Regions from separate parts of the Candidatus Aalborgicola defluviihabitans genome, predicted to be linked through region 3. Evidence: predicted binding sites of a transcription regulator. Region 3 holds the regulator's gene; each other region holds the start of a gene.
What was found. The regulator FNR, encoded in region 3, switches genes on or off when oxygen is low (the NO sensors DNR and NnrR bind a similar motif). The targets are predictions, from matches to a motif close to TTGATNNNNATCAA.
Positions count from the first base shown of each region.

Region 1 (8,088 bases), on a different contig from region 3:
TCCCTTGCAACCGCCCTGGGTCAGCTACAGCGTTGGCTGCCCGCAGGCCAGACCCTGGAAGCCAAAGAGGTCACCGGCTCGGTGCGCAGTGGCGGAAGTATTGGCTGGTTGCGCTGGCAGCAAGGGGATCTCAGCATCGAGCTGCGCGACATAACGGTTGCCTGGTCGCTGCGACCGCTTTTGGGCGGCGAACTCCGGCTGGGCCAGGTCAATGCCAAAACCCTCCACGTTGACGACCGCCGCGCGCCAAGTGAGCCGGATGCCCGTGTGCCGCCCACGGACCTGAGCTTGCCTTTGAAGGTGGATGTGCCGTTTTCCGTGGACACCGTGGAATGGACCGGGTCCATGTCGCTGAATGCCACCGAACTCTCTGGTCACTATGTTTTTGATAGTGACATCCATAGATTGGACGAGGGCCAGATACGTATTTCATCAGGAAACTACCAGGTAAAAGGCAGCTTGCAGGCACGCACGCCCATGGCGCTGACGGTCCAAGTTGACGGCGCCGTGCAAGCCACCCTGCCCTCCACCCAGAAGCCCTTGCTGGTCCAGGCGCACGCCACCCTCACCGGCCCACTGGCCGGGCGCGACGCCGCGCTGGAGCTACAGGCAGCGCTGGTGCCAGATCCACAGCCAACACACTCATCCTTCACCCGTCAACCAGCCGGCGATGCAGGCCCAAGTCAGCGCGCGCATCCAGCCCTGGCAGCCGCAGCCGGTAGCCGAGGCCCACGCACGCTGGCAGGCACTGGACCTGGCTGCGCTATGGCCGCAAGCACCGCAGACACGCTTGGCTGGCACCGCCACCGTCACCCCGGACGGCACAGGCTGGAAGGCTGCCATCCAGCTCAACAACACGCTCAGCGGCCCCTGGAACCAGCAACGCCTGCCACTGGAGAACCTGGTTGCCACGGTCACCTATGCCAAGAGTCAGTGGAGTATTGAGTCGCTAAAAGCCACGGGTGCCGGTGGCCACATCGAAGCCAAAGGGCAGCTCAGCACCACCGCCAACACCAGCGCCAGCGCAACGGGCTCCCCGGCGCCCGCCCAATGGAATGGCAGCGCCAGCGTTTACCGCATCAACCCCGCTGCGCTGGACTCACGGTTGGGCGAAGCCGTGTTGGACGGCCAGTTGACCGCGCAGGAGGTGCCGTCGGGCATCGCTTTCGAAGCAACCCTGCAAGCCGCCAAAGGCAAAGCCAATACCAACACGGCGGGCACCCCAGGCGGACAGCGCACGTTCAACGGCCTGCGGCTGAAGACGGTTCACGCACAAGGCCTATGGGAAGCGCCACTGCTAAAACTGGCAAAACTGAACGTACAGACCGATGACGCACAACTGCAAGGTCAGCTGACTTTTCACACGGTCACCCAGGCGATGGAAGGCCAACTCACGCTGCTTGTGCCCGGCGCCCAGTCAACCCTGGCAGGGCACCTGGCCAGCAACCGAGGCGAGGGCGATGTGCGCCTGACCGTAACCGACGCGGCACTCGCCTCGCGCTGGATCGCCCGCCTGCCGGGTGCACCCACCACACTGGGCCAAACGTCCGTTCAGGGCAACGCGGCATTCACGGGCCACTGGCAAGGCGGCTGGCAGAACCAGGGCGAAGCGCTGCGCATTCAGGCTGGCCTACGCGTGCCCAAGCTCGAACTGCGCACCGCCGGCCAGTCCGCTCCCCAAGCCCTTCAACTACGCGACTGGCAGGTGGACGCATCGGGCACCCTGCGTTCGCTGAGTCTGACCACCCGGGGCCAGGCAGAAACTGGCACCCAGCGCTTCAACCTGCAGGCGCAGGCCCACGGAGGGCGCCTGGGCGAAGGCGCCTGGCAAGCGTTGCTGGATACCGCCCAATTGACAGCGCAGGACCGCATGAAGCCTGGCACCTGGACCCTGCAGTTAAGCGACCCTGTCACGTTCAACAGCAAGCAAATCGGCACAACCCACACACTGCAGACGTCGGCAGGCTCTGCTCGCTTGAGCGGGCCGGTGCCGGGCTCTGCCTTGGTAAGCTGGCAACCCGCCCGCTGGTCCCAGCAAACGGCCAGTGGACGCCTTGGCGCGCGCACCGAATGGCGCACGCAGGGCCGCGTTGCGGACCTGCCGCTGGCCTGGCTGGATCTACTCGGTCAAACCCAGATGGCCAACCTGGGCTTGCGTGGCGACGTGTTGTTTGGTGGAGCATGGGACGCCACCAGCGCCGAAACCTTGCGCCTGCACGCCACGCTGGAACGCACCAGCGGCGACTTGTTGTTGCAGACCGAAGCGGGTGCCAGCAGCTTAGCCGCAGGGGTGCGCGAGGCACGTCTGGTGGTCACCGCCGAGGGCGACCAGCTAACCGCCAGCCTGCGCTGGGACAGCGAACGGGCCGGCAAGGCCCAGGCAGATTTCAACACCCGCCTGCAGCGCCAGGACAGCTCCTGGAACTGGCCCGCAGACGCAGCCGTGGGTGCCACCATCAAGGCGCAGTTGCCTCCCGTGGGAATCTGGTCTCTGCTCGCCCCGCCGGGTTGGCGACTGCGCGGCTCACTCGACGCCGACGCCGTGCTGTCGGGCACCCGCAATGCACCCCAATGGCGCGGCAACCTGGTGGCGCAGGATCTGGCCGTGCGCTCAGTGGTGGATGGACTGGATTTCAGCCAAGGGTCACTGCGCGCCACGCTAGACGGGCAGCGCCTGGACATTGACGACTTCACCCTGCTCGGTGCGGGCGGCGCCAACGGAGGCCTGCTCCGCGTCAAGGGCTCGGTCGTATGGGTACCTTCCACTGGCGGCGATACTGCAGCCAGCGCCAGTGCGTTACAGCACGTGCGCATGGAGCTGGATGCCACCGCCCTGGCTCTGCGCGTCAGCGCCCGGGCCGACCGCAACCTGGTGGTATCAGGCACGCTGACCGCGCGCCTGAATGACACCAAACTGGCCATTCGCGGCAACCTCAAGGCCGACCAGGCTCTCTTTATCCTGCCGGAAGACACCGCGCCCCGGTTGGGCGACGATGTGGTGGTGCGGGCACCCGCCGACCCACAGGCACCTGCGACAGTGGCCAAAACAACCGCCACAACCCCAGCAACCAAGAGCCCACGCGTGTTACCCGATGTGGCCATCACCCTGGACCTGGGGCCCAACTTTTTGGTGCGCGGTAGCGGACTTGTCACCCGGCTGGCTGGCAACCTGGAATTGCGCAGTGCCGGAGTCGACCTCACGCCCCGTCTCACCGGCGAGCTGGCCACGGTGGGTGGCACGTACCGGGCCTATGGCCAGCTGCTCAGCATTGAACAAGGCGTGCTCCGGTTTGCCGGCCCCTACAACAACCCGTATCTCGACATCCTGGCGATTCGTCCCAACCTGCAGCAACGCGTCGGGGTTCAGATCAGGGGAACGGCACGCTCGCCTGTGGCCCGGCTCTATGCCGAGCCCGACTTGCCCGATGCCGAAAAACTTTCGTGGCTGATTCTGGGACGCGCCGCCGCGAACGGCGGAGCAGAGACGGCCATGCTGCAACAGGCCGCACTGGCACTGCTGCGGGGCAATGGCAAGACCCCAACGGGAAGTCTGGGGGACGCCATCGGGCTGGATGAACTGTCCGTACGCGGCGGCGCCACCAGCGCCGACGCCACCACAGTGGTGCTGGGCAAGCGCCTGTCGCGTGATTTTTACGTGGCCTACGAACGCAGCCTGAGCGGCATCCTGGGCACGCTTTATATCTTTTATGACCTGTCGCGCCGCGTCACGGTCCGCGCCCAGACGGGCGAGCAAAGCGCCATCGACCTGATCTTTACGCTGCCCTACGATTGAGGCGGTGGCCCTTACAATGCAGCCAGTCTCGCTGTAGTTCAATGGATAGAACGAGTGCCTCCTAAGTGCTAGATCCTGGTTCGATTCCGGGCAGCGGGACCACCCCTCCCCGCCCTGCGGCATGCCGGGCAGAACAGCAGGTTTTGCCAGCAAATGGCACACTACAAAAACAATAGCGAAATCGCCCTATTCCACGAGGGCTAGAGGTCGGAAAAGCTTATAAGTTTCCGGCCACCGCGACCCACCCATGCCCGGCACAACCCCGACTGGGTCAAACAATGTGCAGAAACAGGCATTTGAACTGCGGATTACGGCATCCAGCGCTTACCATCGGCGCCCAACGCCTTTTGACCGCCACACCATGCACACCGAAACTCCCATCCACTTTTTGCCCGCCAAAGCCGGCCAAACGATTCCTGAATCGCACCCCAATCCCATCGTGGGCGGTCGGGTTGAGCTGCAACTGCTCACCACCCTCAAATGCAACCTGAAGTGCAGTTACTGCTCACTGGGTGTGGGCGACGTGCTGGGCTCGCAGGTGCACGTGGAATACGACATTGAGCAGTTGGTCGCATTTGTGGACAAGCACCTGCAGGGCAAAGAGGTGTACGTCACCTTCTACGGCGGCGAGCCTACGCTCAACAAGCCGCTGATGCTGGAGGTAATGCAGCGTTTTCCCAAATTCCGCTTTCAGTTGCAGACCAACGCCACGCTGATCGACCACCTGCCCGAATGGGCGCTGAACCGCCTGTCCAACGTGCTGGCCTCGATTGATGGTGGACAAGCCACCACCGACGGCTACCGGGGCAAGGGCATTTACCGCCAGGTGATCAAAAACCTGACCGAGGTGCGTGAACACATTGGCGGCTCCATCACCGCCCGCGTCACGTGGGGCAACCCCGACACCTGTTTTGAAGAGCTGGACGAACTGGTGTCTGAGGGCACGCCGTTTGACTACCTGTACTGGCAGTTTGTCGCCGACGAAATGTACGCGGGCGACTCGGTGGACAAGCGCAAAGCGGTGCTGGTGCAACTGATCGACAAATTCTTCTCCCGCACCGATGTGCTCTACCCGCTGATTCCGCTGATGGGCATGGTTCGCAACAAGCTGTTCCCCACCCGGGCACAAGAGCTGTATGCCGGGGCCACGCAATGCCGCGTCTCCACCCACCTGCTCAACGTGATGCCCAACGGCGAGATTTACCCTTGCCCGGACATGATGTACGCCCCGGCCATGAAGATGGGCGACGTCAAAACCAATTGGCTGCAAAAGAGCCCGTTACAGCAAGACCCAGCCATGCCCTGCCATAGCTGCGAGGCCTACGCCTGGTGCCGGGGCAACTGCATGAAGAACATGTACCTGGGCTATGTGAAGAACGACCTGCGCTACCGCGCCAACGTGGTGGAACCCATTTGCGACCTGATCCGCTTCATGGGTCAGGAAATCGACAAACGCAACCCGCAGGCCTGGTTTGAGCAGGCCACGCTGCCGGTGCGCAAGCAGATCATGGACTGCGCGGTTTACGAATACGTCGAAGTGATGCCCTGACCGGACTGTTTTTTGCTGCCAAACAGGCGGGCAAAGAAGCCGCTAGGCTGTGCCGCAACACGCAAAGCAGCTGCATTCTGCGCCGCATGGCTGGCATGCCATTTACCAAAACGCAGGTCGTGGGTCATGATGTGGCCGATCAGCCACTTGTTCAGGAATCGGCGCAACTCCTGTACGCGGTCTTCCGTCCAGTCGGAGCCGCTACCCAAAAAGTCGGCTACCTGTCCGGCAAACTCTTCGTGCAGCTTAAGGTGCTGTTCAAAAGCAGGGTAACCACTCTTTTCCATCATGTCCTGCTCGTTGGAAAAGTGGGTGACCACGTAATCCAGCAGCTCTTCCACCGTCTGGTCCACACTGGCCAGGTTGAGCGCCCGCACCAAGGTAAATAGGTGGCGATGCTCCTGGTCTACCTGTGCCACGCCGATCTTGAAACCGTCCCGCCATTCGATGACGAACGGGGTTTTCTTGATTTCCATTTCCTCTGCTACTGCTGCCATGGGATGTGTCCTTCTTGACTTGAGTTACCGAAAAAAGGGCTCAATTGAGTCCATGGCAAAAATGTACGCTGCAATGCAGCAGAGGGTAATCCCTGATCTTTGGTAAGTTTGCATTTGTTGAGATACATCAACAATTGCCGGGCAAAAATTGAAGCAGTTCAAGGGCGACCAGCGCCCCAATGGCACTAGCGGGCAGAAGTGCGCAAAGTGCGGTTGAGCAGGATGACCGGAATCAACCCGACCAGCACCAACGCCAGACACGGCAATGCGGCCTCGCCCAGTCGCTCATCGCGCGCCAGCTGGTACGCCACCACGGCCAGGGTATCGCTGTTGAACGGGCGCAGCACCAGGGTGGCGGGCAATTCTTTCATCACATCCACAAACACCAGTAAGGCAGCAGCAGCAACCGAGCGGCGCAGCAACGGCCAGTGCACCCGTGCCAGCGTTTGGGCGCCTGAGGCGCCCAGCATCCGGGCAGAATCGTCCAGGCTCAGCGGCAGGCGCGCGTAACCGCTTTGCAGCGATTGCAGAGCCACGGCGCAAAAACGCACCAGATAGGCCCAGACAATGCCAATCACCGTGGCGGTGACCCAGTAGCCCAGTTGCCAATCAGGCGCCCAACTCTGCAGCCAACCCACCGGCAGCAACAGGCCCACCACCACCACAGCACCGGGCACGGCATAGCCCAGGCCCGCCAGCTGGGTTGCAACGCGCGTCGTCCAATGCGCGCTGCGCCGCGCACTGAAGGCCAGCAACAACGCCACTCCCACCGCCAATGCTGCGGTGATGGCGCCCAGGCGCACGCTGTTGAGCGTCCATTCAATAAACCGGGGCCAGGGCTGCTGCGTCCACTCCGCCATCAGTGGCTTGAGCATGAACAACACTGGCGCCACAAAGCCCATCACCACGGGAAGCAGGCACAACAGCCAAACCGCCACCACACGGTGGCCCTGCAGACGCACGGCCTGGGCATCGGCCGAACCAGCGCGCGCGCCTTTGGTCACGGCAAAGCGCATGCGCCGCTGCGCCCGGCGTTCCAACCCCAGCAGCAGCGCCACCAAAATCAGCAGCAGGGTTGCCAACTGGGCTGCAGCAATGCGGTTGTCCATGGACAACCAGGCTTTGTAGATGCCTGCGGTAAAGGTCTGGATGCCAAAGTAGCTGGACACGCCAAAGTCGGCCAATGTTTCCATCAGTGCCAATGCCACCCCAGCGGCTACGGCCGGGCGCGCCAGCGGCAAAGCCACTTCGCGCAAGCGCCGGCGCAATGGTGCCCCCATCAAGCGGGCGGCTTCCATCAGGTGCACGGTGCGCTCGCCCAACGCAGTGCGGGCCAGCAGATAGACATAGGGGTAGAGGGTAAAAGTAAAAACCCACGCGGCACCCAGTACATTGCGAATTTCAGGAAATACGCGGCCTTGCAAACCGAAGACACTGCGCAGCCCGGTCTGCAGCGGACCACTGAATTGCAAAAAATCGGTATAGGCGTAGGCCACCACATAGGCCGGCATGGCCAGAGGCAGCAGCAGCGCCCATTCCCAAAAGCGACGCCCAGGAAACTCGAACAGGGTGACCGCCACGGCAGTGGACAGCCCAACCAATGCCACGCCCAGCGTCACCAGCCCACACAGCAGCAACGTGGTGCCCACGTAGTCCGGCAGCACAGTGGATGCCATTTCCCGCAGGATGGCCATGGCCGCGTCCGCACCTTCACCCATCGGAAGCCAGGCACTCACCACCGACAGGACCGGTGCCATGAGCACACCCACGAACAACAGCAGCATCCAGCGCGACACAAAGGGAAAAGACAACTTTAAGGAGGGCATGGAACCAGTGGCTCGTTCTAAATGAGAATTGTAATCATCTAAAATCCGCCTATGTTTCTGGAAGTCTCCCAACTGCAAGTGCACTACACGGGTCGCGCGCAGGCCGCCGTCGATGGGGTGTCCTTTGGCCTGCGTGCCGGCGACATCGGTGTGCTGATTGGCCCTTCCGGCTGTGGCAAGACCACTCTGCTGCGCGCGGTAGCCGGCCTGGAGACCGCCAGCGGGGGAACGATTGCGCTGGGCGTGCACGTGGTCAGCAGCGCAAGCACCCACGTGGCAGCAGAAAAGCGGCGCATCGGCATGGTGTTTCAGGACTACGCGCTGTTTCCCCATCTGGACGTGGGCCGCAACGTGGCCTTTGGCATCCACGATTGGCCCGCCGCCGAGCGCGCAGCCCGCGTTGCCGAGGTGTTGAATTGGGTG
Region 1 is NZ_JADJKN010000024.1:96,202-104,289, reverse strand. Features, by position in the region: gene IPI80_RS19240 (hypothetical protein) at 1-945, shown strand, start outside; gene IPI80_RS19235 (translocation/assembly module TamB domain-containing protein) at 1,379-3,793, shown strand; tRNA gene IPI80_RS19230 (tRNA-Arg) at 3,821-3,895, shown strand; gene IPI80_RS19225 (radical SAM protein) at 4,155-5,342, shown strand; gene IPI80_RS19220 (bacteriohemerythrin) at 5,315-5,839, opposite strand; gene IPI80_RS19215 (ABC transporter permease) at 6,025-7,623, opposite strand; gene IPI80_RS19210 (ABC transporter ATP-binding protein) at 7,717-8,088, shown strand, end outside.
Region 1: IPI80_RS19220 (bacteriohemerythrin) is a predicted target of FNR. The motif match lies at 5,957-5,970, and genes of this name have one in related genera.

Region 2 (8,088 bases), on a different contig from region 3:
ACTTCAGCCCGTTTGCCGTGCAAAACGGGAATTTGTGAAACTCCTTTTCTTCAGCCACGGCAAACCGACCCGACAAGGTGATGCGCCAAACGGCACCAGCACTGAGCAAGGTGGTGTTGGCGTAGTACAGGTGTCCGGCGCCATCTGAGGCCAGGCTGTTGGGGAAGCCCTTGTCATGAAGGGCCGCAATCTCCGTCATCGTCGCCGCGCTGGAGGCCAGGTCCATGGCCAGCAAGTGTTTGGGCGCCGATGGCATCAAGGTGTTTTCTGCGCAGGTCGCGTACAGGGTGTTGGCGTATTCAGTCAGCCCGGTGAAAAAGCAGGCCGTCGTTGACGCATTGCTGAATTGCGTTGGCACCTTGACGGCTGATTTGATGCCGCCCGTGGTCTTGATCTCAAACAGTGCACCGTTGGTTGATACAAAGGTACGGCCCGCCGAAGTTTGCACTGCGTTTTCCGCTTTGGGCAATGCTGTGACTTGGGCGACTTGTGTGGTCGCTGCACCTGCCACCGCCGTTGTCAGTGCCAAAGCGGCACCCGTGGCAGCAGTCCTCCATGTCGAAATTTGTCGTACTTGCATTCGTCGTCTCATTGATCTTGTTGCCGACCCTGTCCGTGGCTGGCTGTACGGAACAGATGGATGTGATCTGTTGAATGCAATGTATTTCTGTGGGGCGTGTCTGTTTATTGGTGGTGATACGAATATCACTTGATGATGCGAGATGGCAGTACCTGCAAACCCACATTACTTGCAATTTTTTGCCAGCCTCTTATAGAATCATTAGCACTCGATCCTGATGAGTGCTAACAAGGCTGTGCGAACGGTCGGTTAGACCATCGGGTTCGCTATGAAAAGTGAAGTGAGCGTGTGCTTACTTCTGTTTTTGTTCAACCGATGTCTCACTATAGACAGGAGTAACGATGAAATTGCGTCCTCTGCACGATCGCGTGATCGTCAAGCGTTTGGAAAACGAAACCAAGACCGCCCTGGGCATCATCATCCCCGACAACGCCGCTGAAAAGCCTGATCAAGGCGAAATCCTGGCCGTCGGTCCTGGCAAGCGCAACGACAAGGGTGACTTCGTCGCCCTGAACGTGGCTGTGGGTGACCGCGTCCTGTTCGGCAAGTACTCTGGCCAGACCGTCAAGGTCGACGGCGAAGAGCTGCTGGTGATGCGTGAAGAAGACCTGTTCGCTGTGGTGAACAAGTAAACCCCTACATACTGAATTCGGAGAATACAAATGGCAGCAAAAGACGTCGTCTTCGGCGGTGAAGCACGTGCTCGCATGGTCGAGGGTGTGAACATCCTGGCCAACGCAGTCAAAGTGACCCTGGGCCCTAAGGGCCGTAACGTGGTTCTGGAGCGCTCGTTCGGCGCCCCTACCGTGACCAAGGACGGTGTGTCCGTGGCCAAGGAAGTCGAACTGAAAGACAAGCTGCAGAACATGGGCGCTCAGATGGTCAAGGAAGTTGCTTCCAAGACTTCTGACAACGCTGGTGACGGCACCACCACTGCTACCGTGCTGGCTCAAGCCATCGTGCGCGAAGGCATGAAGTACGTGGCCGCTGGCATGAACCCCATGGACCTGAAGCGCGGTATCGACAAGGCTGTTGCAGCCCTGATCACCGAGCTGAAGAAGCAATCCAAGCCCACCACCACCTCCAAGGAAATCGCTCAAGTTGGCACCATCTCTGCCAACTCTGATTCCGACGTCGGCGAAATCATCGCCAACGCCATGGACAAGGTCGGCAAGGAAGGCGTCATCACCGTTGAAGACGGCAAGAGCCTGAACAACGAGCTGGACGTTGTCGAAGGTATGCAATTCGACCGCGGCTACCTGTCGCCTTACTTCATCAACAACCCAGAGAAGCAAGCCGCTCTGTTGGACAACCCTTTCGTGCTGCTGTACGACAAGAAGATCTCCAACATCCGTGACCTGCTGCCTACCCTGGAGCAAGTTGCCAAGGCTGGCCGCCCACTGCTGATCATTGCTGAAGAAGTCGACGGCGAAGCCCTGGCTACTTTGGTCGTGAACACCATCCGCGGCATCCTGAAGGTTGTGGCTGTGAAGGCTCCTGGCTTCGGCGACCGCCGCAAGGCCATGCTGGAAGACATCGCCATCCTGACTGGCGGCAAGGTCATCGCTGAAGAAGTCGGCATGGCTTTGGACAAGGTCACTCTGGCTGACCTGGGTCAAGCCAAGCGCGTTGAAGTGGGCAAGGAAAACACCACCATCATCGACGGCGCTGGTGAAGCTGCTGACATCGAAGCTCGCGTCAAGCAAATCCGCATCCAGATCGAAGAAGCCACCAGCGACTACGATCGTGAAAAGATGCAAGAGCGCGTGGCCAAGTTGGCTGGCGGCGTTGCCGTGATCAAGGTTGGCGCTGCCACCGAAGTCGAAATGAAGGAAAAGAAGGCCCGCGTTGAAGACGCCCTGCACGCTACTCGCGCTGCTGTGGAAGAAGGCGTGGTTCCTGGCGGTGGCGTGGCTCTGCTGCGTGCCAAGCAAGCTGCTGGCACCATCAAGGGTGACAACGCTGACCAAGACGCTGGCATCAAGCTGGTGCTCAAGGCCATCGAAGCCCCTCTGCGCGAAATCGTGGGCAACGCCGGTGGCGAGCCTTCGGTTGTTGTGAACGCCGTGCTGAGCGGTTCGGGCACCTACGGCTTCAACGCTGCCAACGACACCTACGGCGACATGATCGAAATGGGCATCCTGGATCCAACCAAGGTGACCCGTACAGCTCTGCAAAACGCCGCTTCGGTGTCTTCGCTGATGCTGACCACCGAGTGCATGATCTCGGAATCGCCTAAGGACGACGCTCCTGCCGGTATGCCTGACATGGGCGGCATGGGTGGTATGGGCGGCATGGGCATGTAATGCTCATCAGAAAGCGGCGAAAGCCGCTTTCGCCCAGCGTGCCAAAGCGCTAACGAAAAAGCCTCCCGATGGGAGGCTTTTTTCATGGGCGAAGGGGATTCAAGCCTTGGCTTTGGCTCGCAGTTCGCGCTCATGGGCTTCGGTGTCTTCCTTGACGTGACGCGCTACGAAACGAGCGATGTAACCCAGCATGGCGAACATGAAGGCAAGGCCAGCCAAGCTCATCAGGCCGTAGTCAGTGGTCAGGAAGTCTTTCAAAGCTTGCATCGTTGTGCTCCAGCGGTCTAATTAAGTGCTATCTGACTCCTAAAGCTGCAGGCACATCCTGATTCAAATCAAGTTTCGTGACGCTGCGCGTTGTCCCTGGAAGGGGACTTTGAGCAGGCACAATGTTCAGATGAATCCCGTGTCCCGATTCCTGTTGTCTGGAGTGTTGTTGGCCTGTGCACTCGGTGGGTCAGGCGCGAGTCATGCCCAAGCACGGCCCAAAATCGGATTGGTTCTGTCAGGTGGTGGGGCCCGAGGACTGGCCCACGTCGGGGTGCTCAAAGTGCTGGAACGTGAACGCATTCCGGTGGATGTGGTTGCTGGCACCTCCATGGGTGCGATCGTGGGGGGCTTGTATGCCAGTGGCCTGTCCGCCCAGGATGTCGAGGCCGAAGTCCTCAAGCTGGACTGGAACAATGTGTTCGCCACCCGGGTGGATCGGCGCGATTTGTCTCAGCGCCGCAAAGAGCAAGACTTTGAGGTCTCACCTCTGATTGAAATCGGTATCGGAGCGGATGGTTTGAGGGCACCCCTGGGTTCGGTATCCAGTCGTGGCCTGGAGGCGCATTTGCGGCGCCTGACCTTGTCGGCCCGTCAGGTCAAAGATTTTGATCAGTTGCCCACGCCGTTTCGCGCCGTGTCCACCGACATGGAGTCTGGCCAAGCCGTGATCATGCACGATGGCGATTTGGCCACGGCACTGCGATCGAGCATGTCGGTGCCGGGGGTGTTTTCTCCCTTGGAGGTCAACGGCCGTATCCTGGGCGATGGTGGTCTGGTCAACAACACGCCAGTGGATGTGGCCAGGTCGATGGGGGCGCAGCGCCTGATCGTGGTCAACATCGGCACGCCTTTGTCCAAGCGTGAGACATTGAATTCGCTCACAGGCGTGACCAGTCAGATGATCAACATCCTGACTGAGCAAAACGTGCAGCAAAGTCTGCGCTTGATGCATGCGGATGATGTGTTGATTGCGCCAGAGTTGGATGGCCTGACGGCGGCGGATTTCGACAAGGCTCGCGAGTTCATGCTGCGTGGTGAGTTGCAGGCAGAAGCCTTGGTGCTGCGCATGCAAGACCTCAAGCTCAGTGAGACTGAGTACGAGGCTTGGAAAGCGCTGCGCAAGCAGCGTGAGGCCACGCCAGCCCCCTTGGCCTTCGTGAATTTTGAAGGCTCCAAATTGACGCAACCGCAGGTTCGATCGGATGTCTTGTCCAGTCAGCCGGGTGACGTGTTTGATTTGGCCAAGGCTGAACGAGACATCACGGTGTTGGCCGCCACGGGTGACTATCAACGCACCGATTACCGCCTTGTTCGTACACCCGCAGGGGAGGGCTTGGTTTTTGACCTGGAAGACAAGCCCTGGGGGCCGGATTACCTGCAAATGGGCTTGGACTTCAGTGCCGACAACCAGGGCCGCAGTGCGTTCAATTTGAAGCTGGTGCACAACCGCCATTGGCTGGATTCACACGGCAGTGAGTGGCGCAATTTTTTGCGTTTGGGAACGTCCCCTGCACTTGGCACGGAGTGGTATCGCCCGATGGAGTGGCGTTTGCCAGATGGGCTCAGCGGGTTCATTGCCGCATCGGCCGTGACGCAGCGGCGCACCTTGTCATACTTTGAGGACCCCAATGGTGCGCTCAGTGCCAGCATCGACCGCAGTTCAACCGGAGGCGCTTTAGAAGCCGGTGTGAACTGGCGTGAGCTGGGTGAATGGCGTCTGGGTTGGATCGATGAGTCGTGGCGTGATGACCCTACATTGATCTCAGCCCAATCCCAGGCGCTGTCCGGCAGCCGTCGTTGGCGGGAGCAAGGCTGGCGCGTGCGCATGGTGTTTGATCAGTTGGACCATGCGTACTTCCCAACAGGTGGCTGGCGCCTGGAAGGGCGTTGGATGCAAGGCAAGAGCTTGTCTCGTGATGACGTGCAGACCGGCTATGCCCGTGATGGCGAAATGCGGTACATGGACTTGCAAGGGCAGTTTGCGCGATCGTGGGGAACCCACACCCTGCAAGGGTACGGGCATTCTGGCCTTGTCTGACGGTGTGCAACGTCAGGTCCCGCGTTGGGGCTTGGGTGGCTTTCAGCAACTGTCGGGCTACACGCCATTCCAAGTCAGTGGCGCGCAATTGGCTCTGGTCAGGCTGGGCTATCAGATTCGGGTGACAGACCTGGCTTTGACGCGTGGCGTGTTTGTGGGCGCCAGCGTTGAAGTGGGCAATGCCTGGGATCGCCCTCAAGACGTTTGGCACGGTGCCAAACGCAAGGGCTTGAGTCTGTATCTTGGGGCCGATACGGCCTTTGGGCCGGTGTACACAGCGGTGGCGACCAGCCCCGGTGTGGGGCCGACCTTGATGCTGTTTGTGGGCCGCCCCTGAAAACTCAAACGCGGCTGAGTGCCTGGCCCACGGTGGCGCGCAGATGATCCACCACGTGGTTGGCGATCTTGTTCAAAGGCAGGACCTCTTGAACGGCGCCCGCAGCAATCGCTTCACGCGGCATGCCAAACACGACGCAGCTGGCTTCGTCTTGGGCCACGCAGTAGGCGCCCGCATCACGCATTTCGCGCATGGCCTTGGCACCGTCGGCGCCCATGCCTGTCAGCATGATGCCCAGGGCGTTGGGGCCCACCACACGTGCGGCTGATTTGAACAGCACCTCCACGCTGGGCTTGTGGCGGTTCACGGGCTCGCCATCTTGCACACGGGCGATGTAGTTGGCGCCTGATCGTTCCACACTCAAGTGCAAACCACCTGGGGCAATGTAGGCATGCCCCGGCAAAATCCGCTCGCCGTCTTGCGCTTCTTTGACGCTGATCTTGCACAGGCTGTCCAGGCGCGCCGCGTAGTTGCGGGTGAAGCCGGGTGGCATGTGCTGTGTGATCACCACGCCAGGGAAGTCCGCAGGCAAGGCCATCAACACTTCCTTGGTGGCTTCGGTGCCACCCGTGGAGGCACCAATGAACACCAGCTTTTCTGTCGACAGGCGGCCCATCGTGGCCCCGCCAGTGGGTTTGACGGCAGGGGCACCGGGCGCCGTGGCTGTTGCCGCGTTTGGCGCAGGCGCATGCAAGCGATTGATACGTGCTTTGGATGCAATCCGGATCTTGTCGGTGATGTCATCGGCCAGTTGGCGCAAGCCATCGGCCACGCCAATTTTGGGTTTGGCGACAAAGTCGATGGCACCCAATTCGAGCGCCTTCAACGTGACATCGGCGCCGCGCTCGGTCAGTGTGGACACCATCACCACCGGCATCGGGCGCAGGCGCATCAGCTTGGATAAGAAGTCGATGCCATCCATGCGGGGCATTTCTACGTCCAAGGTGATGACGTCCGGGTTCATGTTGCGAATCATCTCGCGGGCGACCAGGGGGTCCGCCGCTGCGGCAATGCATTCCATGTCCGGCTGTCGGTTGATGATCTCTGTCAGCATGCTGCGAACCAGTGCTGAATCGTCCACCACGATCACGCGTGTTTTGGCCATGGTGTCTCTCCTTAATAATCAGAACAAATCGATGGAACCGCCACCCGTCGAAGCCGGCGCCACCTTTTGTGCGGCGATGCGTTCTTGCTGAACGATGGCGTCCGGATTGGTCGGGGCCAGGCGCTTGACCATGGCTTTGCCGCTATGCGGGAAGAAACACACTTTGCGTGGGTAGATTTCCAGCACATCCTTCGATACAACTGGGATGCGTTCGGTTTTGAGGTACTCCATCACGAAGGCGGTATTGCGCTCGCCCACGTTGATGCTGTTCATGCCGCTGATCACTGCGCCGCCACCAAATACCTTGGCTTCCAGCGTCATGCGCGATGCGCCCATCTTGAGCATTTCGTTGATCAGCAATTCCATCGCGTACGAGCCGTAGCGGCCGGAATCACTGGCGCCGCCACCGTTGTCGGGCAGCATGAAGTGGTTCATGCCGCCAATCTTGGCTTGGCGGTCCCACAGGCAGGTGGCAATGCACGAGCCCAGCGTGGTCATGATCAACACGTCTTCGTTGAATACGAAGTACTCACCGGGCAGCACCTTCACAGCTTCAGCCTGAAAGTGCGCGTCGTAAAAGAAGAACGAGGCCTCACCCGGTTTCGGGATGCGGACCTTCAAACGCTCCAGCCGGTCACGGCGGGCGTTCAAGCCAGAGCTGGCCAAGATCCCGCCCGTTGGGGAGCCTGCCAGTGCGCTAGCGGCCAAGCCCCCTGCGGGGCGGGCGGTGCTCAAAGAGGAGGTGCTGATCATGTCTGTCCCTTGTCTCCTGGCTTATTCAAACCCGGTCGTAAACCGTCTTCCCGCGTAGCTGGAAGAGGTCGCGCGACTCTGTGAAATTCTCGGAATGCCCCACAAACAACATGCCCTGGGGTTTCATGACTTTGTGAATGCGCTCCAGCACCTTGCGCTGCGTGGGGGCATCGAAATAGATCATCACGTTGCGGCAAAACACGATGTCAAAGGGCTCGCCCAATTGCCATTGCGTCTGCATCAAATTGAAGGGGCGGAACTCGACCATGCGGGCCAGCTCTGGCTTGACTCGGATGGAGCCTGAGTTATTGCCTTTGCCGCGCAAAAAGAAAGTGCGCAAGCGCTGGGCATCCAGGCCTCGGGTGTTGGCGTCATAGACGCCACGTGAGGCGGTCGCCAGCACGTTGGTGTCAATGTCACTGGCAATGATCTTGACCGGGGCGTGAAGGCCCAGGTTTTCCGCGGCAGTGATGGCCAGCGAATAGGGCTCTTCACCGGTGGATGAGGCACAGCACCAGATCCGGGTTGGCTGTGCGCCACGCTTTTTCAGGTGCTCGGCCAGGGTGTGAAAGTGGTGCTCTTCGCGGAAGAAGGAGGTCAGGTTGGTGGTCAGGCAATTCGTGAATTCTTGCCATTCCTGGTCCCCTTGAGGGCCCGTGACGTTTTCCAACCATTGCAAATAGGCATCAAAAGACTGGT
Region 2 is NZ_JADJKN010000016.1:3,237-11,324, forward strand. Features, by position in the region: gene IPI80_RS15080 (hypothetical protein) at 225-713, shown strand; gene IPI80_RS15085 (co-chaperone GroES) at 922-1,212, shown strand; gene groL (chaperonin GroEL) at 1,243-2,886, shown strand; gene IPI80_RS15095 (DUF3149 domain-containing protein) at 2,986-3,153, opposite strand; gene IPI80_RS15100 (patatin-like phospholipase family protein) at 3,284-5,194, shown strand; gene IPI80_RS15105 (hypothetical protein) at 5,199-5,531, shown strand; gene IPI80_RS15110 (protein-glutamate methylesterase/protein-glutamine glutaminase) at 5,536-6,636, opposite strand; gene cheD (chemoreceptor glutamine deamidase CheD) at 6,655-7,389, opposite strand; gene IPI80_RS15120 (CheR family methyltransferase) at 7,415-8,088, opposite strand, start outside.
Region 2: IPI80_RS15095 (DUF3149 domain-containing protein) is a predicted target of FNR. The motif match lies at 3,212-3,225, and genes of this name have one in related genera.

Region 3 (8,088 bases):
ACCATGAGCAAACTGTCGCTACTCGATCTTGGATTCTTCATCGCGGAATCCGAGGCAAGCCCCAAACACGTCGCTGGTTTGCTGATTTTCAAACGCCCGCCCAAATCGGGCGCGGCATTCGCCAAGAATCTGTACCGCGACTACCTGGCTGCCACTGCCGTCAAGCCACCGTTCAATCGCATCATCCAGTTCTCGCTCAATGCACTCCCACATTGGCGGGCCACTGACCATGTAGACCTGAACCAACATGTGTTCTTCCACACCATGCCCAAGGGGGAGAATGACCGCAAGGCCTTGTATGCCCTGGTCTGCAAGCTGCACACGCCCATGCTGGACCGCAGCCGCCCCTTGTGGGAGGTGCACGTCATCGACGGCCTGCCGGACGGCCAATTTGCGCTGTACCAGAAGATGCACCATGCTTACGCCGACGGCATCACCATGGCGCGCTGGACGGCCGAGTGCTACAGCAACTCTCCCTCCGACGTGGAACTCACCCCGGTGTGGACGCAAAAACATGGCGGCCACGGCAGCCGGGCCAAGCAGGAACTACTGGACCTCACCTGGAAGGAAGTCACCGGCAACACCCGCCGATTCCTGGGTATCGGGCGGTTGGCCGCCATGCTGTTCCTGGAGAGTATCAAGCTCACCAAAAACGCCATCGCCCTGCCGTTTGTGTCCAGCGCCAAGACACCACTAACGGGTCAGGTCACGTCGGGGCGGCAATTTGCCACAGCGGGTGTATCCATGAACCGGGTAAACGCTATCCGAACCCGTACCCGCTCTACTCTCAACCATATTGCCCTAACTTGCCTGGACGGTGCCCTGCGCCGCTATCTGGTGGACCAAGGCGTTGAACTGCGCCGGCCCATCACCATCCAGATGCCGGTCAACCTGCGCAAGGAAGGCGAAAAAACCGCTGGCAACAAGATTGGCATCATCCAGGTGGAACTGTCCCCGCCCACGGACGACCCCTATGTGCGTCTGCGCAACATTGGTTACAGCCTGCGCAATGTGCGCACCATGGTTGACAGCGTAGCGCCAGAGGCCATCGAGTCCTACACCATCATTACGGGGCTTGTAGCGCAAATTGCAGAAATGCTCAAACTCAGCAACAAGATGCCACCCATGGGCAATACGCTGGTATCCAACGTGCCAGGGCCCAAAGAGCACCTGTACATCCGTGGCGCGCGCATGGAGGAAATGCATCCCATCAGCACTTTGCCACCCAGCAATTTGCTCAACATCACCCTGTTCAGCTACGCCGGCGACCTGTTCTTCGGCCTGATTGCCACCGACGAGCTACCCAACCTGGAGCGCTTGGGCACTTACGTGCAGGAAGCCTTCACCGAACTGGAGCAGTCCGTAAGTGACGCCCACGCCTGAACTTAGGGCGTGATACACCATGGGGCGGCGTTGTGCGCCAACGCCATCCACAGCGCCCAACCAGAGCTGACCGCCAATGCGGCCCCGGCCAGACGCACGCCCCACTGACCGCTGCCCAGACGCGCTGGCGCGCCATTGAGGCGTAACCACAGCCACGGTCCAATGACCATGGTGACGCTGGTTCCCGCAGCAAACAAGGCCATCACCATGGCACCACCCAGAGTACTGCCCGCCAGTGCTGCCACCAACAAAGCCGAATACAACAAACCACAAGGCAACAGGGCCCAAGCCATGCCAATCACCATGGGCGCCCCCCGCCCTTGGTTAGCTGCAAATGCACGGGTGCGGGCCCAAACCCTCCGTGCCGTGCTTTCCAGCCAAACGGGCTGACGGGCCTGAAACAACAGCATCAACCCCAGCACCAATGCGGCGACGTGAAACAGGGACCAGACAGGGCGCAACGCAGCAGACTGCACGGTCAGCCAACCGAGGCCCTGCAGCGAAGCAGCAGCCAAGCCCCCGAGGATGGCGTAACCAATGATGCGACCCAATTGAAAGGTCCACAGGGCCGTATTCTTGTGGGGTCCAGCTGCCTGGCTGATACCGGCGCACGCCGCACCACACATGGCAACACAGTGGGGGCCGCCAGCCAAGCCCATGAGCAGCGCCGTCAGCGCCAGAGAAGATTGCATCGGCGCATGCTAAATGATCTTGGAAAACCGCGCCCGCGTGCGGTCGGTCTGCAGGTAGCGGTCAAACACCATGGCAACCGCGCGCACAAAGAACCAGCCCTGGGCCGTAACCTGAATGCCCGTGTCATCCACGGTCACCAGGCCTTGTTCCACCAGAGACTGCAGGTCTTCCAGCTCCCGGGTAAAGTAGTTGCGGCAATCGACAAGATAGGCCAGGTCAATGGATTCAAACAGAACTTGACCCTGGCACATCAACGACATGATCACGGCGCGGCGCACCAGATCGTCCCGCGACAGCGCCAACCCGCGCACCACTGGCAAACGACCCTGGTCGATCAGGTCGCAATACTCTTCAAGCGTCTTGGCGTTTTGGCTGTAGGTGGCGCCCACCCGGCCAATGGAGGACACGCCCAAACCAATCATGTCGCAAGCGGGTTGTGTGCTGTAGCCCTGGAAGTTGCGGTGCAGGCGTCCTTGGCGTTTGGCAATGGCCAATGCATCGTCAGGCAGCGCAAAGTGGTCCATACCCACGTACACGTAGCCCGCCGACAAAAAGGACACCAGGGAACGCGACAGCATGGCCACCTTGGCCGCCGCGTTGGGCAGCGTCTGCGCATCAATGCGCCGCTGGGGTTTGAAGCGCTCGGGCAAATGGGCGTAGGCATAGAGCGCAATGCGGTCTGGCCGCAACTGGTTGACCTGCTCCAACGTGCGGGCAAATGACTCAGGCGTCTGGCGCGGCAGGCCATAAATTAAATCAATGTTGATGGAGTCAAAGCCGCGTTTGCGCGCGGCGTCGATCAGTGCGAACACCTGCTCGGCCGGTTGCACCCGGTGCACCGCCTTTTGCACAGCGGGGTCGAAGTCTTGCACACCAAAACTCAGTCGGTTGAAACCGAGTTCCGTCAGGGTGTCCAGTCGGGCGGCATCTACCGTCCGTGGATCAATTTCTATGGAATATTCACCGCCTGGCGCCAGGGTGAAGTTGCGCCGCAACATGGCCATCAACTCGCGCAATTCATCGTCGCGCAGAAATGTCGGGCTGCCACCACCCAAATGCAACTGACTGATGGTCTGACCCTGGCCGATGTATTGGGTATGCAGGTCTACCTCGCGGCTGAGGTAACTCAGATACGATGCAGCCTTTTCGTGGTGCTTGGTGATGATTTTGTTGCAAGCACAGTAGTAGCACAGAGATTCGCAAAACGGAATGTGCACATACAGCGAAAGTGGCCGGGAGCGGGCGGCCAGGCCCGTGCGGCGCTGGGTTAGTGCCTGCACATAATCGTCGGTCGTGAAAGCCTCGACAAAACGGTCAGCCGTTGGAAAGGATGTGTATCGGGGACCAGGCACATCGAATCGACTCAACAATTCTTCGGGAACGATTTGAACTGGCACGCTCATGAAAACTCCGGACAAAACGGGCCCAACTTTGCAGCATTTCCTCCACGGTCCGCTTGATTTGAATCAAGAACAACTAAAGTGGGTAAACTGAGGGGGTCCAGATTTTGGCGCACGCTATGCTCGATCAACAACCCGCACCTCTACTCTGCCCCGAAACCAAGACTCAACCCGCCGTCAAGGGCGCAAGTAAAGTGGCTCCATTGATTGCACAAACCATCAAGGTCGCGTGTTCCAACTGCAATTTGCGCGAGTTGTGCATGCCCATGGGTTTGACCTCCGCGGAGATGGATCGTATTGAAGATGTGGTGGCCAGTCGGCGCAAGATCAAGCGTGGCACCACCCTGTTTCGTAACGGTGAAAAGTTCACCAGCTTGTATGCGATTCGTACCGGCTTCTTCAAAACCTGCGTGGCGTCTGAAGATGGACGCGACCAGGTAACGGGTTTTCAGATGGCTGGCGAGGTTATTGGCCTGGACGGTATCGTCAACGACCACCACACCTGCGATGCGGTGGCCCTGGAAGACGCGGAAGTCTGCGTCATGCCGTTTGACCGTATCGAAGAACTCTCACGGGAAGTCAACGCCTTGCAGCGCCATGTTCACAAGATCATGAGCCGCGAAATCGTCCGTGAAAACGGTGTCATGCTGCTGCTGGGCAGCATGCGCGCAGAAGAACGTCTGGCAGCCTTCCTGTTGAATTTGGTGCAACGCCTGCACGCCCGGGGATTCTCTCAACATGAATTGGTGCTGCGCATGACACGCGAAGAAATTGGCAGCTATCTAGGATTGAAACTGGAGACCGTGAGCCGCACATTCTCCAAGTTTGTAGATGACGGCATCATTGAAGTGAAGCAGCGCCATGTGCGCATCCTGAGTACCGATGCGCTGCGCGAAATCGTCAATACCAAGATGGGTGGCTAGCAGGATTCCTGCTTGGGGCAGCCGTCCGGACGCTGCGTGGGAGTCAGAGGGCAGCGGTTCACCTCAAAAGGCGACATGGACAGCAGACTCGTCAGTCCGCTTGACACAACCATGATGGCCCAGAAGACAAAGAATGCAATCGTGTAGGTACCCTGCCGGGACCAATCCAATGGCATGCCAAACCAATGCACATCTTGCGGGTCAACCATGCCAAAGACCAGCATCTCCAGCACCCCGGCCATCAGGAACGCTGGCCAAATTATCCACATCAATCGTTGTTGCAACATGGCTTACCTTTGAGGAGTATTGACACCGGTGGCGGCATGATTGCGCGCCTGCATGGCGGGCGCCAGGCTGGCCGGGTTGCCTTCCAGTGTCTTGTTGATTTCCAAGCCTTTTTGGTAATAATTTTCGTCAATCACCGGGTCCTTGCCCGACGCTGCCAGGTAAAACGTGTAAAAGGAGGCAACGACCACCAGCGCGGGGCCGGCAATCACCATCCAGACATGCCCGAATTTCCACCAGGGCGTTGCGGGAGTTGGTGCGGATTGAGACATAAATTTTCCTTAGCGAGGAACAATAAAAACTGATTTTTCAGTCACCTGGCCAGTGGAACCCTGGCCAGATATCTGGAAATGAATCGTGTGTGAACCCGCAGGTGCTGCATCATACGGCGCTTGCACGCGCACTGCTGTCCAACGGGATTGTGTGGGCTCTACCACAACGTCACCCTCTGTCACCACAACCAGCCCGGGCAGCCCGTCGGCGGCAATGGTAAAACGCTGCTCGGATTCCGTAGCATTCATGATCTGCAAGCGGTACACATTTTCGATCCGCCCGCCCTCCACAATTCGGGCCAGCACACCACGGTCACGCACCACATCCACCTTGAATGGCGTGCGCAACGTCAGGCTCACGACCATGGCCACAACGATGGCGGCCAAAATGCCGGAATAGATCAACACACGGGGGCGCAGCACATGGCGCAAAGTCTGGCCCCGCGTCCAATTTTGGGTAATGGCATTCTGCGTGGAATATTTGACCAACCCACGGGCGTAACCCAACTTGTCCATGACCGTGTCACACACGTCGGCACAGGCACCACAGCCTATGCACTCGTATTGCAGGCCCTTGCGGATATCAATGCCGGTAGGGCAAACCTGCACACACAGGCTGCAATCCACGCAGGCACCCAGGTTAAGTTTGGCCGGGTCAGCCTTTCGGGAACGGGCTCCCCGGGGTTCACCGCGCGCTTCATCGTAGGTGACGATAAGGGTATCGCGATCGAACATGGCGCTTTGAAAACGCGCATACGGGCACATGTGCTTGCACACCAGCTCACGCATGAAACCTGCATTGCCATAAGTGGCAAAGCTGTAGAAAAGAAACCAGAAAACCTCCCACGAGCCCAGCTGCCAGTGCACCACCGCACCTGCCAGTTCCTTGATCGGGGTGAAGTAGCCAACAAACGTCAGTCCCGTCCACAAGCCCACTCCAAGCCACAGTGCGTGCTTGGAAACCTTGCGCAGGATCTTGTCTTTGGTCCACGGGCCGCTATCACGGCGCATACGGGCGGAGCGGTCGCCTTCTGTGAACTTTTCCAACCATAGGAATATTTCTGTATAGACGGTTTGCGGACAGGCGTAACCGCACCACAAGCGCCCGGCCACTGCCGTAAAAAGAAACAACGCCAAGGCCGAAATGACCAAAATACCGGTCAGGTAGATGAAATCCTGGGGATACAGGACAAGGCCGAAAATGTAGAAGCGGCGCGCCCCCAGATCAAACAGCACAGCCTGGCGCTGGCCCCATTCCAGCCAGGGAAGGCCATAAAAGATCAGCTGGGTCAGGAACACCATGCCCCATCGCCAGTTGGAAAAAAATCCCGCTACGCTGCGCGGGTAGATTTTTTGGCGGGCTTCGTACAGCGAGACCATCACCCCATCGTCATCGTCGGCAGGGGGCGTTCCCCCCTTACCCGTGGCGGATACGATCGGAATGATCTTGCGCGGCGGTAATGCCCTGTCGTTCAAAATTTGATGCTTTCGCTACGAACGTTTAGTTAGCCTTGGCGTTGTTCGAATAGCCCCAAACATACGCCGCCAACACCCGAATTTGACCTTCGGTCAGACGTTCCTCTTGTGCGGGCATCTGGTTGACCTTACCGTTGTTGACCATGGCCATAATGGCAGCTTCGCCGAAGCCGTGCAGCCAGATGTTGTCAGTCAGGTTGGGAGCACCCAAAGCCTGATTGCCCTTGCCGTCCGTTCCGTGGCAGGCAGCACACACCACAAACTTGGACTTGCCCAACTCGGCACGAACCGAGTCGTGCGGACTGTTGGACAGGCTCAACACGTAATTGGCCACATTCTTGACATCGTCAGCTGTGCCCACGGCTGCAGCCATGGGAGGCATAACGCCCATACGACCCTTGGTGATGGTCTCCGTGATGTTTTCCGGAGAACCACCGTGAAGCCAATCCTTATCTGTCAGATTCGGAAATCCCTTGGAGCCGCGCGCATCAGAGCCATGGCACTGGGAGCAATTGTTCATGAACAAACGCTCGCCAATGGCGTGGGCCTGCGGGTCACGCGACACTTCTTCGATGGGCATCGCCGCAAACTTGGCATATAGCGGTGCCACCTCAGCATTGCCTTTGGCAACCTCGGCGTCATACTGTCCGATGGAGGTCCACTTGGTACTGCCGGTAAAGGTGCCCAGACCAGGATACAACACTAGGTACACAACGGCGAACACGATGGTGATGATGAACAGCCACACCCACCAGCGCGGCAGGGGATTGTTCATTTCACGCAGGTCTTCATCCCATACGTGCCCGGTGCTGTTGTCGCTTGCGGTCATGGCCTTGGCCTTGCCGCTGAACCACAGCAGAAGCGCGCAGGCAAGAATGCTCACCAGCGTGATGCCGGTCACATAGACCGACCAGAAGTTGCTTGTAAAGTCGCTCATTTCAAATCCTTAATGACGGGGTCAGTCCTGCTCGAAAGGCAGGTTGGCGGCTTCCGAGAAGTCGGATGCGCGCCGCTTGGACCACGCCCACCACACAATGCCGATAAACGTAACAAAGCTGGTCACAGTAGCTAGCGACCGCAGGGTGTTGACATCAAAGTCCATATTCAACTCCTTGGTGTTTACTTGAGTGCCAGACCCAGGACCTGCAGATAGGCAACCAGGGCTTCGAGTTCAGTCTTGCCCTTGACGTCTTCCACGGCCTTGTTGATTTGCTCGTCGGTATAGGGAACGCCCACGACGCGCAGCGCCTTCATGTGGGTCGGCATGACATCGGCATCCGCCGGGGTCTTTTCCAGCCAGGGGTAGGCAGGCATGTTGGATTCCGGAACGACGTCACGTGGATTGTTCAAGTGGGTGTGGTGCCATTCATCGCTGTACTTGCCGCCCACGCGGGCCAGATCCGGGCCGGTACGTTTGCTGCCCCACTGAAACGGGTGGTCGTACACCGACTCGCCCGCCACAGAATAGTGACCGTAACGCAGGGTTTCAGCACGGAAGGGGCGAATCATTTGCGAGTGGCAGTTGTAGCAACCTTCACGTACATAGATGTCACGACCAGCCAATTGCAGCGCGGTATAGGGTAGGACACCCTTGATCGGCTCTGTGGTGGACTTCTGGAAGAACAGCGGAACGATTTCCACCATGCCGCCTACCAG
Region 3 is NZ_JADJKN010000008.1:222,264-230,351, forward strand. Features, by position in the region: gene IPI80_RS11420 (wax ester/triacylglycerol synthase domain-containing protein) at 4-1,383, shown strand; gene IPI80_RS11425 (sulfite exporter TauE/SafE family protein) at 1,386-2,075, opposite strand; gene hemN (oxygen-independent coproporphyrinogen III oxidase) at 2,085-3,479, opposite strand; gene fnr (fumarate/nitrate reduction transcriptional regulator Fnr) at 3,680-4,399, shown strand; gene IPI80_RS11440 (hypothetical protein) at 4,396-4,686, opposite strand; gene IPI80_RS11445 (FixH family protein) at 4,690-4,956, opposite strand; gene ccoG (cytochrome c oxidase accessory protein CcoG) at 4,966-6,432, opposite strand; gene ccoP (cytochrome-c oxidase, cbb3-type subunit III) at 6,458-7,369, opposite strand; gene IPI80_RS11460 (cbb3-type cytochrome oxidase subunit 3) at 7,391-7,534, opposite strand; gene ccoO (cytochrome-c oxidase, cbb3-type subunit II) at 7,552-8,088, opposite strand, start outside.